DNA from 2 places in the Sedimenticola thiotaurini genome. Region 1 is predicted to be linked to the other one. Evidence: predicted binding sites of a transcription regulator. Region 1 holds the regulator's gene; the other holds the start of a gene.
The links. The regulator FliA, encoded in region 1, starts transcription of late flagellar genes. The targets are predictions, from matches to a motif close to GCTAAAGTTNNNNNNNNNNCNGCCGATA.
Positions count from the first base shown of each region.

Region 2: the regulator FliA is predicted to act here: its motif matches at 3,908-3,935, upstream of AAY24_RS07820 (flagellin N-terminal helical domain-containing protein).

Region 1 is NZ_CP011412.1:1,599,890-1,609,322, forward strand. It holds gene AAY24_RS07250 (flagellar motor protein) at 1-172, opposite strand, end outside; gene AAY24_RS07255 (protein-glutamate methylesterase/protein-glutamine glutaminase) at 174-1,232, opposite strand; gene AAY24_RS07260 (chemotaxis protein CheA) at 1,291-3,525, opposite strand; gene AAY24_RS07265 (protein phosphatase CheZ) at 3,538-4,251, opposite strand; gene cheY (chemotaxis response regulator CheY) at 4,286-4,660, opposite strand; gene AAY24_RS07275 (RNA polymerase sigma factor FliA) at 4,717-5,457, opposite strand; gene AAY24_RS07280 (MinD/ParA family protein) at 5,454-6,293, opposite strand; gene flhF (flagellar biosynthesis protein FlhF) at 6,328-7,575, opposite strand; gene flhA (flagellar biosynthesis protein FlhA) at 7,664-9,433, opposite strand, start outside.
Region 2 is NZ_CP011412.1:1,711,284-1,717,918, forward strand. It holds gene fliS (flagellar export chaperone FliS) at 1-366, opposite strand, end outside; gene fliD (flagellar filament capping protein FliD) at 425-1,786, opposite strand; gene AAY24_RS07815 (flagellar protein FlaG) at 1,947-2,375, opposite strand; gene AAY24_RS07820 (flagellin N-terminal helical domain-containing protein) at 2,437-3,795, opposite strand; gene flgL (flagellar hook-associated protein FlgL) at 4,200-5,423, opposite strand; gene flgK (flagellar hook-associated protein FlgK) at 5,426-6,635, opposite strand, start outside.

The sequences.
Region 1 (9,433 bases):
GCAGGAAAATCGGCATCGGTGTCTGCAGCATAATGGCGCCGATTGTGCCGCCAAATACGATAACCAGTGCCGGCCCATTGGCCAGCGCACTCGCCTCGCCCCCCTCCAGGGCATTTCCCCCGAGGATGGCGCCAAATGCGACGATAATGCCTATTATACTGAGATAATCCACACTACACCGCCTTGATCAGGCTGGGCCCGATATCCGCCAGATCGAGCACCCGATCAGACAGCCCCGCCTTCTCCACCGATTGGGGCATGCCATATACAACACAACTCTCTTCGCTCTGCGACCAGACTGTCGAGCCACCCTCCTTGAGGGCCCGCGCCGCCTGTTTCCCATCAGCCCCCATGCCGGTCAGGATGATGGCCAACACATCACTCGGCATCAGCCGCGCCGCAGAGCCGAAGCTCACATCGACACAGGGACGATAAGTCTGATCCGCACTGCTCTCCTTGATTCGGATCACGCTATCCTCACCGCGTCGCTCCAGAATCATCTGTTTTCCGCCCGGAGCCAGATAGGCGTGGCCGGGACGCAACCGATCCCCGTCCGCCGCCTCCTTGACAGCCACCGCACTCTGGGTGTTGAGCCGTTCAGCATAAGCCGGCGTAAAGCTGGCCGGCATATGCACCACTATCAGGATCGGCAACGGAAAATTGGCCGGCAGCGCGGACAGCAGGGTCTGTACCGCCACCGGGCCACCGGTGGAAGCACCGATCGCCACCAGTTTGTAACCACCCCGGTGGACCGGGGCTGCGACAGCGGGGCGGACTGGCGGCTTAGTGGCCGGCTGAGGCCGCAGTAGCGTCCCCAGGCGCCGGTTCACCCCACGGGAGCCGATCGCGAGCACACGCCGGGCCAGCAACTTCGATGCCTCCTGGCCATTACTCCGGTCAAACTGCTTGGGCAGAAAGTCCACCGCCCCCGCGTCCAGTGCGTCGAGTGTCGCCTTGGCACCTTCATGGGTCAGCGACGAGAACATCAGGATCGGTATCGGGTTCTCCGCCACAATACGCCGCACCGCACTGATGCCGTCCAGTACCGGCATCTCCACATCCATGGTGATCACATCGGGCTTGAGCCGTCGGGCCTCGATAATGGCGCTCTGGCCGTCACCGGCAAACCCCACCACCTCGATCATCGGCACATCGCCCAGCATCGAGGCAATTCTTCTGCGAAAGAAGGCGGAGTCGTCCACCACCAGCACACGAACCCTGGAGGCAACCATTTAACCGTTATCCTCCATGTTGTGAGCGGCAAACTGCCCCGGGTTACGATAGTTGTGTTCAGCGACGAGCATATTTCCTCAGTAATCCTGGAATATCGAGAATGAGAGCGATATTGCCATCCCCGGTGATGGTAGCACCGGCCATGCCGTCCAATCCCTGCAGCAGCGCACCCAACGGCTTAATGACTACCTCCTCCTGTCCAATCAGGTGATCCACCACCAGACCGACCTGGGTATTCCCTACCGTGACCACCACCACATGACCGGTTGATTCCCGGTTATCCCGGTTGCTGTTGGGAACCAGCCACTGGTGCAGATAGAACAGCGGCAACGCCCGCTCCCGCACCATAATAGTCAATTGACCATCCACCACATTGGTCCGTTCCAGGTCGAGATTGAATATTTCCACCACGTTGGCCAGCGGCAGGGCAAACGGCTGGGTACCCAGCACCACCATCAGGGTCGGCAGGATTGCCAGTGTCAGCGGAAGTTTAATCGTAATCAGACTGCCCTTTCCGTACTCTGAATCGATCTCCACCTGGCCATTCATCTGGGCGATACGGGTCTTCACCACATCCATGCCCACGCCACGCCCGGAAACATCGGATATTTCGGTCTTGGTTGAAAATCCGGCCGCAAAGATCAGGTTATAACACTCTTTCTCATCCAGCCGTGCCGCCGCCTCTTCATCCATCATGCCTTTCTCGACAGCCTTGCGCCGCAGCACATCGGGATCCATACCCTTACCGTCATCAGCAATGGTCAGCAGAATATGATCACCAGCCTGCGCGGCGGAGAGCACCACTTTACCCACCCGTGGTTTACCGGCGGCTTCGCGCTCTTCCGGACTTTCGATACCGTGATCCACCGCGTTGCGCACCAGGTGAACCATGGGATCCGACAACGCCTCCACCAGATTTTTATCCAGATCGGTCTCTTCACCGTGCAGTTCAAGGTCGATCTCTTTCTTGAGACTGCGAGCCAGATCCCTGACCACCCGGGGAAAGCGGCCGAAGACCTTCTTCACCGGCTGCATCCGGGTCTTCATCACGGAGTTTTGCAGGTCAGAGGTCACCACATCCAGGTTGGCCACCGCCGTGGCCACCTCTTCATCCCCCAGCTTGGCCTTCAGGGTCTCCAACCGGTTGCGCACCAACACCAGCTCACCCACCATGTTCATGATGTCATCAAGCCGGGCAGTGTCTACCCGAATAGTGGTCTCTGCCGGCGGCTGTTTGCGGGCGTGTGCTTGCGGGTCATCCGTTCGTTTAGGTGATTTTGACGCTTTGGCCGGCGCTGGCTGTTTGATTGCAGGCGCCGGTTTTGCGGCGCCTGACCCAGTCGCTTGTGCCGGCGCAGCTGCCGGTTTAGCCGAGGCCGGGGCCGACTCGCTGGCCGGAGTTGCCGCCGCTCCATTGATTGCGCCAAACTTGCCCTTGCCATGCAGCTCATCGAGCAGCGCCTCAAACTCATCTTCGGTGATTTCATCCGAACTGGCAGAGGCCGCAGCGGGGGTCTTTGGTGTGGCCTCGCCAGCGGCCTGTTGCTCGGCAGCGGGCACACCATTGAATTTCCCCTTGCCGTGTAACTGATCCAGCAGGGCCTCAAACTCTTCTTCCGTAATATCGTCACCGTCAGCCGCCTGTGGCGTTGCTGCCGATGTGGCCTCTTCCGATACCGGCACACCGCCATGTTTGCCGGTGCCGTGCAGCTGATCGAGCAGCTTTTCGAACTCCTCTTCAGTGATCTCATCACCACCGAGAGCAGGATCTGACTGGGGGGCATCCGCCCCCTCGGCCACCATCTCCTCGACGGTGACCGCCTGTTCCGGTTCCGGTTCCGCTTGCGGCGCCGGTGCCACGGCAGCCTGATCGACCTGTTGCGACGCCTCGACAGACTCGCCGGCCGGCACCGCCAGTTGATGCAGTGTCTCTATCAGCTGGGCATCCGCCTCGTCCGGCTCTTCACCGGACTGGACCAGGGCAAACATTTCGTTCACCACATCCAGCACCTGTAACACGGCGTCCATCAGTACCGGATCAACCTGCCGTTGTCCCTGACGCAATACGTTGAAGACATCTTCCGCCCGGTGACACACCGTCACCAGGGGATCAATACCGAGGAATCCGGCACCACCCTTGATGGTATGAAAGCCGCGAAAGACTGCATTGAGCAGGTCATAATCATCGGGACGATGTTCCAGATCCACCAACTGTTCATTCAGTTGCTCAAGTATCTCCCCGGCTTCAATCAGGAAGTCCTGAAGGATCTCGTCATCCATATCAATGGCCATACTTCCACACCTCTAAAAGCCCAAACTGGATAGCAGATCGTCCACGTCATCCTGCCCGTTGACCAGATCACCCTGATCAATTCCGGGAACGCTCGGCCCTTCCAGTTTATCTGCGTCTTTTTGTTTTTCTGGCAATTTGGAACCCGATATCCGGACCAGCTGCACCAGCTTGTCCTCCACATCGTGCACCAGGGTAATCACCTGCCGGATAATCTGGCCGGTCAGATCCTGAAAATCCTGTGCCATCAGCACATCGGTCATGTGGGCATGCAGCTGTTTCGATCGTTCACTGGTCAGATTCAGGAACTCGGCCAGTTCACGGCTCAACTCTCTGAAATCGTCCACCGAGAGTTCACGCTTGCGGAACCGCTCCCACTGTTCCGATATTTCACTTGCCCTGCTGCCCAGTTCAGCAGCCAGGGGCAGGCTGGCTTCCACCGCACCCAGCGTGGTGTTGGCAGATTTCTCCGTCATGCTGATCACATAGGTGAGTCGCTCACTGGCATCCGGAATATCCACCTGGGCCATCTCGTTGATGCGTGGGTCCAGCAAAAATTCATTGATCGCTTCATGCAGTTCGCGGGTCAGACGACCCACTTCCAGAAACAGTTTGCTCTCAATGCCTTCGGTGAGCTGAGAGCTAACATGGATCGCCTCCGCTTCGTTCCCTGCTTCCAGGTGAGCCACCAGTTGCTTGGCCAGCATCAGACGTTCGTCAATGTCCATGTATTTCTCCAGACGGATTCGTCATGATTGCCGCTCAGCTATCTACACGTTCAAAAATCTTGTTGATCTTCTCTTCCAGGGTCACCGCAGTAAACGGCTTGACGACATAACCATTGACTCCGGCCTTGGCCGCCTCGATGATCTGCTCACGCTTCGATTCGGCGGTTACCATCAGCACCGGAAGCTTGACCAGGTTCGGATCGGCACGCACTGCCTTGAGCAGATCAATACCGGTCATGCCGGGCATATTCCAATCGGTTACCAGGAAATCAAAGTTACCTGACTGCAACATGGGTAACGCGGTATTACCATCATCTGCCTCCTGGGTATTGGTGAACCCCAGGTCCCGCAGCAGATTCTTAATAATCCGTCGCATTGTGGAGAAGTCGTCCACAATGAGAATCTTCATGTTTTTATTCAAGGCAACCTCCAAACTCGATGCCATTATTTGTTTTTACCGACCGATCAGAGTTTGTCTGCATCGGACAACCAATCTGCTAGACGGGCACGTAACCGCAGTGTTGCCTGGCTGTGAATCTGGCACACTCTCGATTCACTGACCCCCAGAACCTGTCCAATCTCCCGCAGGTTCATCTCTTCATCGTAATAGAGTGCAATCACCAATCTCTCTCGTTCCGGCAGACCGGCAATCGCCTCTGCCAGGGCCTGTTTGAATGCATCCCGCTGCATCCCCTCGAACAGACCGGCCGACTCAGTGTTGTCGCCATCAAACGGAAGCTCGCCAACTGCCTGCAACTCTTCAATACTGAAGATTCTGCAACCGGCGGCATCCTGCAGGATCCGATGGTACTGGACCAGATCCATATCCAGCACTTCAGCTACCTCCACATCCCGTGCGTCGCGGCCCTGTTCATTTTCGATGGCCCGCATGGCGTCTGCCACCATACGCGCCTTTCGGTGCACGGAACGGGGAGTCCAGTCGCTACGCCGGATCTCGTCCAGCATGGAGCCCCGGATTCGGATCCCGGCATAGGTTTCGAAACTCGCTCCCTGGCTGGGATCATAATTCCTGCTCGCTTCAAGCAGGCCGATCATTCCCGCCTGAATCAGATCATCCGCCTGCACATTGGGCGGCAATCGGTTCATCAGGTGGTAGGCAATCCGTTTGACCAGCGGCGCATGTCGATCCACCAGCGTATCCGCATCCATCTCCTGGATGGCCGTATAGCTAGCAAGCCCGCTCACCGGCTCATCTCCTGATTCTGGCTGCTGTACTGGATCAGCCGCTCCACGAAGAACTGCAGATGACCACCAGCGCCATCCGGTACAGGCCAGTTATCGGCCTTCTGCGCCAGATTCTTGAATATTTTTGCTATATGGCTACGCGGATTGGCCTGAACCACCGGTTTTTGTGATTTCACGGCCTTTCTGAGATTTTCGTCATACGGAATACTGCCCATGTAGGTGAGCATAACATCCAGGTACTGGTCCGTAACCCGGCACATCTTGTTATACAGGTTGCGCCCCTCTTCAGCACTGCGGGTCATGTTGGCCAGGATTCGGAAACGGTCCAGACCATACTCCCGATTCAACAGCTTGATCATGGCGTAGGCATCGGTAATCGACGCCGGTTCGTCACACACCACAACGATAACCTCCTGTGCCGCCCGGCTGAAGCTCACCACCGTATCCGAGATACCGGCTGCGGTGTCGATAATCAGTACATCCAGATCATTGCCGACATCACTGAAGGCCCTGATCAATCCGGCGTGTTCCGCCGCGCTCAGCTCAGCCATCTGCTGAACACCCGAGGCACCCGGCACAACCCGAATACCCGCAGGCCCCTGCAGAACCACCTCTTCCAGGGTGCGCTCACCGCTCAATACGTGGGACAGGTCATACTGGGGATGTAAGCCGAGCACCACGTCGATGTTGGCCAAACCGAGGTCGGCATCCAGCAGCATCACGCGACGCCCCATTTCAGCCATTGAAACGGCCAGATTGACCGATATGTTGGTCTTTCCAACGCCGCCCTTACCTCCGGTAACGGCGATCACTCGTACAGGTCTGGGTTGTACCATGCGTCTTAATCCTGCTGCTTGATCTGTAATTGCGTCAGCCATGAGCATTTGCTCTCGCACCTCCGAGGGCCAGTGCCAGGTATTCATCGGAATACCCACCTTCTCCGGTACTACAGGCGACCGCCTTGCTGACCAGTGTGTGTGAACGGGCCAGGTGCAGATCTTCCGGCACCTTCTGGCCATCGGCGACAAATGCCAGCGGTAACGCCTTATGGATCAACGCGGACAGCGCCCCGCCCAGTGAGCCGGTCTCATCCACCTTAGTGAGAATACAGGCCTCCGGCCTGGCAGTGCCAAAGGCGCCGATCGTCTGGATCAGAGATGAGTAGTCGGTGGCCGCAGAGAGGGTGAGAAAACTGCGCACACCCTGTCCGGCCACATCCAGCATGGAGAGCTGTTCACTGAGCCTGACATCCCGCTGACTCATTCCGGCGGTATCGATCAGGACCAGTCGCTTGCCGGTCAGGCCGTTCAATGCAACAGCCAGTTCCTCCCGGGTACTCGCCGTGCGCACCGGCACGTCCAGTATTCTGGCGTAGGTGTTCAACTGCTCCTGGGCACCGATACGGTAGTTATCGGTCGAGATCAGTGCGATCTGATGGGTGCCGTGGCGCAGGGCGAAACGGGCCGCCAGCTTTGCCACCGTGGTGGTCTTGCCTACCCCGGTGGGTCCGATCAGGGCGAATACGCCACCCTGCTCCAGCAGATCATCGCCCACTGTCTCCATTTTTGCCGCCAGATGGTAAAGCGCCTTTCGCCACGCCTGGTCCGCATTGGTGGCATCGCTAACAAGCTCCACCAGTTCACAGCAGATATCCGGCGTGATGGACAATTCCATCAACTTCCTGAACAGGTCCCGGTTCTCCGGCTTGTGATCCGCCATCTCCCGCCAGCTCAGCCCGGACAGTTCGTTTTCCATCATGCGACGCAGCGCCTTCATCTCCTGACGCATCTCCACCAGCACCGGATCCTGGCTCCACTCCACTTTGGGAACCACCTGCTCTTTCAGTTCGGTCACAGAGGCTACTTTAGAATCTCGCTCCCGGGTCGGGGCGACAGGTCTCTCCTCCTGGTGCAGGGGCCGAACCTTGTGGGATACGGATTGGGCAGGGGGCGGCGGCTCGTCTGCAAAAGCGGCGGCATCATAATCAATGGCCGCCATCAACTCGACGCCGCCATCAACTTTCTTGTTCGACAGAATCACGGCGTCGGAGCCCAGTGTCTCACGAACCTGTCGTAGAGCCTGCCTGATATCCGGCGCGAAAATGCGTTTAATCTTCATACCTGACTTTCCCCGCAGCCAGCTATCCGATCAAACGGCCTGTTTAAGTCACCATGCCGAGGTGTCCGATCGTGTAGCGGTGGCTGCCTTATGTTTCTGCACTTGGCCTGCCCACCGTGGCAACCACCTTGATTTTGCGGTTGTCCGGTATCTCGTTGTAGGAGAGCACACTCATTCCCGGTACGCTGTGTTTAACAAATCGCGCCATCCACATGCGAATCGGCGCTGCGACCAAAAGAATACTCTCCTGTCCTGCTGTCTCTTGCTGCTGAGCGGTTTCAACCAACGCTTTCTGCAGCTGTTCCGCCAGGCCGGGTTCAAACCCGACACCCCCATCCTGGGCAGGCTGAATAGTTTGCTGCAATATCTGTTCCAATCCAGGATCGAGCACCACAACAGGGATTTCTTCAACAGGACCAACAAGTTGCTGAACAATCGAACGGGAAAGCGCAACCCGGGCCCGGGCCGTCAAAGCGCCGAGGTCTTGACTCTGGGGAGCATACTCCGCCAATGTTTCGGCAATCGTGCGGATATCCCGAATGGGCACACCCTCCGAAAGCAGGTTCTGCAGAATCTTTAATATCTGCCCCAGGCTTAAGACGGTGGGCACCAGATCCTCCACCAGTTTGGGGGCGCTTTTGGCGAGCACTTCCATCAACTGCTGCACCTCCTCATGGCCAATCAGCTCATGGGCATGGGATTGCAGTATCTCGCTCAGGTGGGTGGCCACCACGGTACTGGCATCCACCACCGTATAGCCCAGCGTCTGCGCCTGGTCCCGCTGTCCGGCATCGATCCAGACCGCCTCCAGACCAAACGCCGGATCAGTCGTAGCCACGCCCTGCAAGGTACCAAACACCCGGCCAGGATTGATGGCCAGCTCCCGATCCGGGTAGATCTCCGCCTCACCGATCACCACGCCATTGAGGGAGATCCGATAGCCGCCAGGGCTGAGATCCAGATTGTCCCGTATATGTACCGGCTGCACCAGGAAGCCCAACTCCTGGGAGAGCTTCTTACGCACCCCCTTGATCCGGTTCATCAACTGACCACCCTGGTTCTTGTCCACCAGGGGGATCAGACGATACCCCACCTCCAGGCCGATAATATCCACCGGTTGTACATCATCCCAGGTCAGCTCCTTCTGTTCCGGTGCCTGTGCAGGCTCTGGCATGGGCTCCACATCCGGCACCACCTGGGCACGCTGCTGTTTTTGCATGATCCACCAGGCACCGCCACCGGCCAGGGCCGCTAGGGTAAGGAAGGCAAAATTGGGCATGCCGGGGATAATGCCCATCATGCCCAGTACTACGGCGGTGATTATCAGTGCCTTCGGATTGGTGAACAGCTGGGTGACAATCTGCCCTCCCATATCCTGCTTGGAGGAGGCCACCCGGGTGACAATAATGGCTGCGGAGGTGGAGAGCAGCAGGGAGGGAATCTGCGCCACCAGACCATCGCCAATGGTCAGCAGGGCATAAAACCGCAGCGCAGTTGAGAGATCCAGGTCATGCTGCAGCATACCGATTGCAAGACCACCGATAATGTTGATGAACAGGATCAGAATACCCGCTACCGCGTCACCCCGGACAAACTTGCTGGCACCATCCATCGCGCCGTAAAAATCGGCCTCCTGGGCCACCTCATCGCGCCGCACTCTGGCCTCATCCTGATCGATGAGTCCTGCATTGAGATCGGCATCGATCGCCATCTGCTTACCCGGCATGGCGTCCAGGGTGAACCGGGCGCTCACCTCGGATACCCGTCCCGCACCCTTGGTCACCACCACAAAATTGATAATCACCAGAATGGCAAACACCACCAGGCCGACCGCATAGTTGCCACCGATAACAAAGGC
Region 2 (6,635 bases), 110 kb from region 1:
GGATTTTACTTCCAGCAACAGGGAGGAGACCTCATCCAGAATTGCCGGATCATTCTTGGCGCTCGCCTCACCCAGGCGACGTACCATGTAGTCATAGAGATCGGCCAGATTCTGGGAGAGCTCCCCGCCGGCTTCCATATCCAGACTACTATGCAGGCCACTGATAATGGAGATGGCCCAACTGATAAAGCGTCCCTTCTCCGCCGGTTCGCTGCGCACCATGTGACCTTTCGCTGCAGCAATCTTATCCAATGCCCCTTCCATCAGCATCTGCACCAAACGATGGGGGGTGGCATCTTCAATACCGGTACTGACACTGACACTGTTGTATTGTGACAGGGCATTTTTCATTCGCGGCGTTACCATTGGGTACTCCAGATCGATTCAGCACAGTGCTGAAGCCGATATACTCTCAAATATAGACTCAATTATTATTTCCAGCGACCAGATTGGACAGCATCTCCAACTGGCCGGTCAGATAACTGCTGGTTGAGGACATGCTGGATATCAGGCTATCCAGACTGCTGAACTGTTGCAGATAGCGCGCCTCAATGTCTTCCAGACGGCTCTCCATGGACTCAACACTGCGCTCGATACTTTTTATCTGGCTGTTGCTGCCGTCAATTATACTGTCAATAGTCCCGCCTGACTGAACAAATCCTTCCAGTATGCTGTCCAGCCGCACTGCAAAGCCGTTATCTTCATCACTGAAGAAGCTGGTCACACTATCAGGCGCATCTTCCAGCGCCGTCTCAAAGGCATCACTGTCAAACTCCAGCTTGCCGGTATCAGCATTCGTGGTGACACCCAGCTGGGAGATATAGGAGTAGCTGCCGAGACCGGTCAGGCTGGTATTGAGCATACCCCGTAACTGGTTCTCGACATTTCGCAACACACTGCTGTTCGCACCACTGTCCTGCAGCGTGGACAACTGCTCTTTCAGGCTATTGTAGGCATTGACAAAGCCACTCACCGCATTTTTCGCCACCGAACTGTCCTGGGTGATCGAGACATTGGCCTGACCGGTGGCCTGCAGATCCAGCGTCAGACCGGCTATTGCATCGTCGATACTGTTGCTGGCACGGGTAATGGATACACCATCCACCGTCAGCGAGGCGTCCAGTTCACTCTCGTCGGCCAGCAGTTGGTCATTCTCATCCCGGTTCAGCATGGAGAAATTGAAGGTATTGGCATCCAGACTGCCGCCAAAAGAGAGCTGAACCCGGTTATCGTAGCCAGAGGATTCCGAGGTCAGCACCAGGGTCTGGTTGCCGTTATCACCCGTGATCAGGCCCGCCGTTGCACCTGAATTGTTCGCTTCCACATTGATCGCCGCCTGGATTTCACTCAGGGTCATGGCGGTGGAGAGATCCAGGGTAAACGTGTCGGAACCGACGGTCAGGGTCAGTTCATCACCCGCTGTACCACCAAAAGTGGCTGAATCGGCAAACTCTGCCGATCCCAGCTTGTGCTGCTGGGCCAAGCGATTGACGGTAACGTTATAGGAGGAGTTAACCGCATCGGTATCGGAAGAGGCAGTGAGCACATCGCTGTCAGACGCGCTGGCCTTGCTGGCCTGGAAGGTGTCCGCTTCCGTCAGTTTTTCCATGGCACTCTGCAGGGATGAGAGGCCGCCTTTCAGGGTGCCGTAAGCAGACAACTGGGCCTGCGCCTCGGCTTCCTTCTGGTAGAGCCGGGTCAGCGGCTGCTGCTCAACTTCCATCAACTGGGAGACGATACTCGTGACATCGAGTCCTGATCCCAGTCCGGGTGATGAGATGGCCATCTGTTTCTCCTGGTGTTGCTTGCAGAGCCCCGTCAATTTGGGCTAGATTTTCCTGTTGAGTCGGCCGTTCCGACCTGCCAGCCTGATTGCCAAACGGCAGAATCAGGCAGCTGTTTAACCATTAAAAATCCGGTGACATCCCTGACACCGGATCAGCGTCTCATGCTTTAGCTTGAAACAAAAGCGATATTCCTTCATTCCCTTTAAAGATCGCTTCACTGGTTTCCCGGAGTCGCTGCTGCATATCCAGCACTTCTTCGGATGGAATACTGCGTACCATCTCGCCCGACTCCTTGTCGATTACCTTGATAACAGTCTTGCCACTCTCCTCATCCACCGAGAACTCCAGTTTACGCTGTACTGATTGGGCAAACTGATTGAGTTGTTCAACTGCATTATCAAGCTTCTGCTCAACCGGGACCGCCATCGTCTTCTGCCCGTCTTTGGCCTCACTCCCGGTGTCCGCCTGAGCAGTTTTGTCCACTCGCTGGATACCAGAGCTCTCCAGTACCCCAGAGGTACTCTTCACAGCGCTGGTCGATTGAGCGGACAAGTTGCTCAATACATTTTGCGAGATTTCGTTAACCATGGTTATCACCTGTTTTACGAGGGGCGGGGCAAACTACGCAATGCCCCGCCCTTCGCCCAGCTTACTGGAGAAGTGACAACACGCTCTGCGGCAGCGCATTCGCCTGGGAGACCATCGCCACACCAGCCTGCTGCAGGATCTGGGAACGGGTCATCTCTGCCGTTTCTGCGGCAAAGTCAGCGTCCTGGATACGGGAGCGGGCGGCGGAGAGGTTTTCGGAAGTCACTGACAAGTTGGTGATTGTGGACTCAAAACGAACCTGCACAGCACCCAGTTCCGCACGAAGCGAAGCAACATTCTGCAGTGCAAAGTCAATGGTTGACAATGCATCGCTGGCGTTACTCCGGGTCAACACGTCCAGATCATTCAGAACCGTATCAACAGCTGCTCCCGAGGTACCCAAAGCCAAATTTCCGCCTGCAGCACCGGCGTAGTTGATGGCCTCGCCAACATCGGCCACCAGATCAATACCGGAATAGACAGTAGCGTCTCCACCAAGGACATTATTCGATGCATCATCAACAATGGTAATAGGCTGTCCATCACTGTTGGAGAAAGTGATGTCAGTACCATTAACCGCTGCGGTCACACCAGTCTGATTGGAAACCGCATTGATGGCATCAACTGCGTCAGCGATCGCCTCGTTTGCACCAAAATCAACACTAACACCATTAATGACGATCGTCGTTGCAGCGGCATTCGCGGTATATCCAAGGTCGGCACTGGTTGAGGTTGCAGCCCTGGCAGTAACACCACTATCGCTCGATACCGCGTTGATGGCATCGATAACATCCTGCTGGGTTGTTGCGCCGGTAAGGTCAACAGCTTCGCCTTCAACGGTAAGATTATTGGCGCCAACCGCAGTTGCGATATCAGCGGCAGTCATCGACGCCCCTTCCAACTGGGCTGCACCCAACTGACTACCCCGGGCATCCACACCTGAAACCGATATGGTCTGGCCCGCATTGGCGCCAACCTGGAATACCAGGGTCGACAGACTCCCGTCAAGGATATTCTGACCGTTAAACTGGGTGCTGGTAGCGATCCGATTCACTTCCTGAATCAACTGCTGCACTTCGTTGTTGATCGCTTTTCGATCCGATGCCGAGTTCGTGTCGTTGGCTGCCTGAACCGCCAGTTCGCGGATACGCTGCATGGCGTCACCGGCGGTAGAGAGGGCGCCTTCGGCCGTCTGGGCGAAAGAGATACCGTCGTTTGCGTTACGCACCGCCTGATCCAGACCGCGAATCTGGGAAGTCATACGATCAGAAATTGCCAGGCCAGCCGCATCATCCTTGGCGCTGTTGATGCGCAGACCGGATGAGAGACGCTCCATGGCGGTGGCCAGGGAGGACTGGGATTTGTTCAGATTGCGCTGTGCGGTGAGTGAGGCAATGTTGGTGTTGATGATTTGTGCCATGATCTTGCTCCTTATTCCCCTTTAGCTACCACATCGGGTGCCCTCGGGGTCAGGTTAATATTTGGCGGATATATCGGATGGTTGATCTGATATTTACCGCCTCCGGTATTTGTAACGGCCATTCGCATGATTTCTTTAAGTGAAATTTAAAAAAAACCTGTGAATACCAGTACAAAAAATATTTATTTATTATCCCATTAAAAATCAGTCAGTTGAATAGGTGCCGCGGGATGAACAGATATTAATTATACCCACATGGCCATCCCGGGTGCTTCCCCTGGGGACCCAAAGCGTGCCCACCCTACCGGGTTAGTCCGTCAAAGGTCAGTTGGTCGTGACCACTATCCCATTCAGAGCCTTCCCGGCAGGTTCCCCTTGGCATAAAAATCGACCTCACCTATCCGCTAGAGGTAGTTGAACAGGGAGAGCCCCTTTACCTTTACGTAGGCCTGTTGTGCCGCCTGCAGCGCCATCATCTGGGTCTCGAAACGGGATATGGTTTCAGTATAATCCAAATCCTGCTCATCGGAACGGTACATCTCCAGGTTCAACTTGAGATCCGCATTCACCGACTCCTGCTCTTCTACCGCATTCAGACGGGCCCCCACGCTGGCCCGGATCTCAACGATATTCTCCATGGCCAGATCCACATCGGTGATATAACGGCCCACCGATTGCCCCGATTCCAGATCAGATGCCAGTTGATCGATCGTTTCAAAGATACTGCGTTTTGAACTCACCGGTAAAGTGGTGCCTGCCGTCAGACCCGTGGTGGTAGTGGTGGCACTACCCGCCATAGCCACCGTCACACCTGTACCTCCGACAGCCGTCAGGGTCAGGGTGTTGGCTGGCGTGGTGTTGAACTCTGCGGTCACGCCGGTCTGGCTGGTGGCCGCGTTGATGGCATCCCGCAACTGGGTTGCCCGCTCTGCTGCAGTAGCAGCAGCCGGCAGGGCACCGATACTGATAGCGCCGTTACCGTTCCCCCCATCGATGGTGATGTCGCCTGCCGCAACAGCGGTGAGGACAGTTGGAGCGGCCACGCTGACCGTGGCAAGCGGTCCGGTAGCAATATCCATAAAGGTATCAAAGCCGTTATCCCCGTCCGCCACAGTGCGGTCCGATGCGATCTGTAACTCCCGCTGGCCGTTGTCACCGTTGTAGCTGTAGACACCCAGGTTCCTGGAGAAGGGCTGACTGCCGGTCTGGTAGCCGGCAAACAGATACTCGCCACCGCTGTCCCTGGAGTTGGCCATGGAGAAGAGCTGCTCACTCAACTGCCGGACCTCGGAGGCGATGGATGCCTTGTCTGCCAACGCCAGCACATCATTGCTGCCCTGTACCGTCAGTTCCCTGACCCGCTGCAGAAGGTCTGTGACCCCTTCCAGGACCCCCTCCTCCGTCTCCAGCCGGGTGGTCAGACGACCAATATTGCTCTGGTACTGGGTAAGCGTATCCATGGCGCCATTGAGTCCCATCACCCGAACGGCGCTGGCCGGATCGTCCGAAGGGGTCAATACCCGCTTGCCCGATGAGAGTTGTAGCTGGGTTTCACTCAGATCGCTCTGCTGCCGCAGCATGGAACTGAGCGAACGTTCAGTGATCATCTGGGTGGAGATACGGATCATGGTTACCTCCTGATCGCGCTGATCAGGCTATCGAACAAGGTGTTGGAAACGGTGATCACCTGGGCTGCCGCCTGGTAGGCCTGCTGGAACTTGATCAGATTGGCCGCCTCTTCATCCAGGTTAACACCACTGATGGAGAGCAGTGAATTCTCATGCCGTTCCCGCAGTCCATCGGTGGCATTGAAGCTGACCTCGGCCTGGTGGGTTTTGGTTCCCACCTCAGAGACCAGCTGACTGTAGGCCTCCTGGAAAGTGGCGGTTTCAGCCCCGCCGCCGGTCTGCCCCAGCAGGGAGTTGGTGGATTGCAGATCGGCCAGTTTCAGCACATTGCGATTATCACCCACGCCGCTGCTGTTATTCTCGATCACAAAGCGATCACCCGCCGCCGGCGTACCGGTAATGGTAAAACTCATCCCACCATAGGCAGGGAACGAGAAAGTGGCGCCATTAGGCTGGGTGGCGGGATCGTAGGCAATGGTACCACCTGGACCACCAGTAACGGTAAAACCCGGTGCACCGGCGTGGGCAGTAGCACTCCATTCCAGCGTAATGGTATCCGGGGCCGACAGAGGCAGGTTTGCTGTACTGCTGTAATCGGGTTGGGATATCTCCCCGCTCCCCTGGTTCGCACCACCGGCCGAATTGGTCGATTGAATTGCCCGGATCGGACCGGCAGCCGCTATTTCACGGGGATCACTGATCAGCAACTCCATCGTATTAGCGGCGTTACGGGTCGGTTGAATCAGGAAACGGTCACCAGCACTGGCAGCGGCGGATATGGAGATAGAGATACCATCTATTTCGGCGGTGCTATAGGGGTAGCTACCCCCGGTATTAATTGTGGTTACCTGGCCGTCGGAGAGACGGGTCAGGGTGAATTCATCAGCCACATTAGTGGCCTGCAATTCATAGTCGCTGGCGGTCAGATTACCGGTATCCAGGTACGATGCAGACACCACGGCGGTACCGGTATTGTAGGCGTTTTCCAACACGCCGATGGTTGGTGAAGCAAATAACTGCCCACCGAAGTTACCATCCAGATCCAGACCCAGCTGATGCTGGCTGTTGAGTCGGTCGGCCATGCCGATCGCCACCAGGCCCAGTTGATTCATGGCAGGATTCAGAATCTCTTCACGGTAGTTGAGCAGACCGCCCAACTCGCCTCCGGAGAGCTGGCCGGTTACTACCTGGGTGCCTAAGCTATTGCTGAAT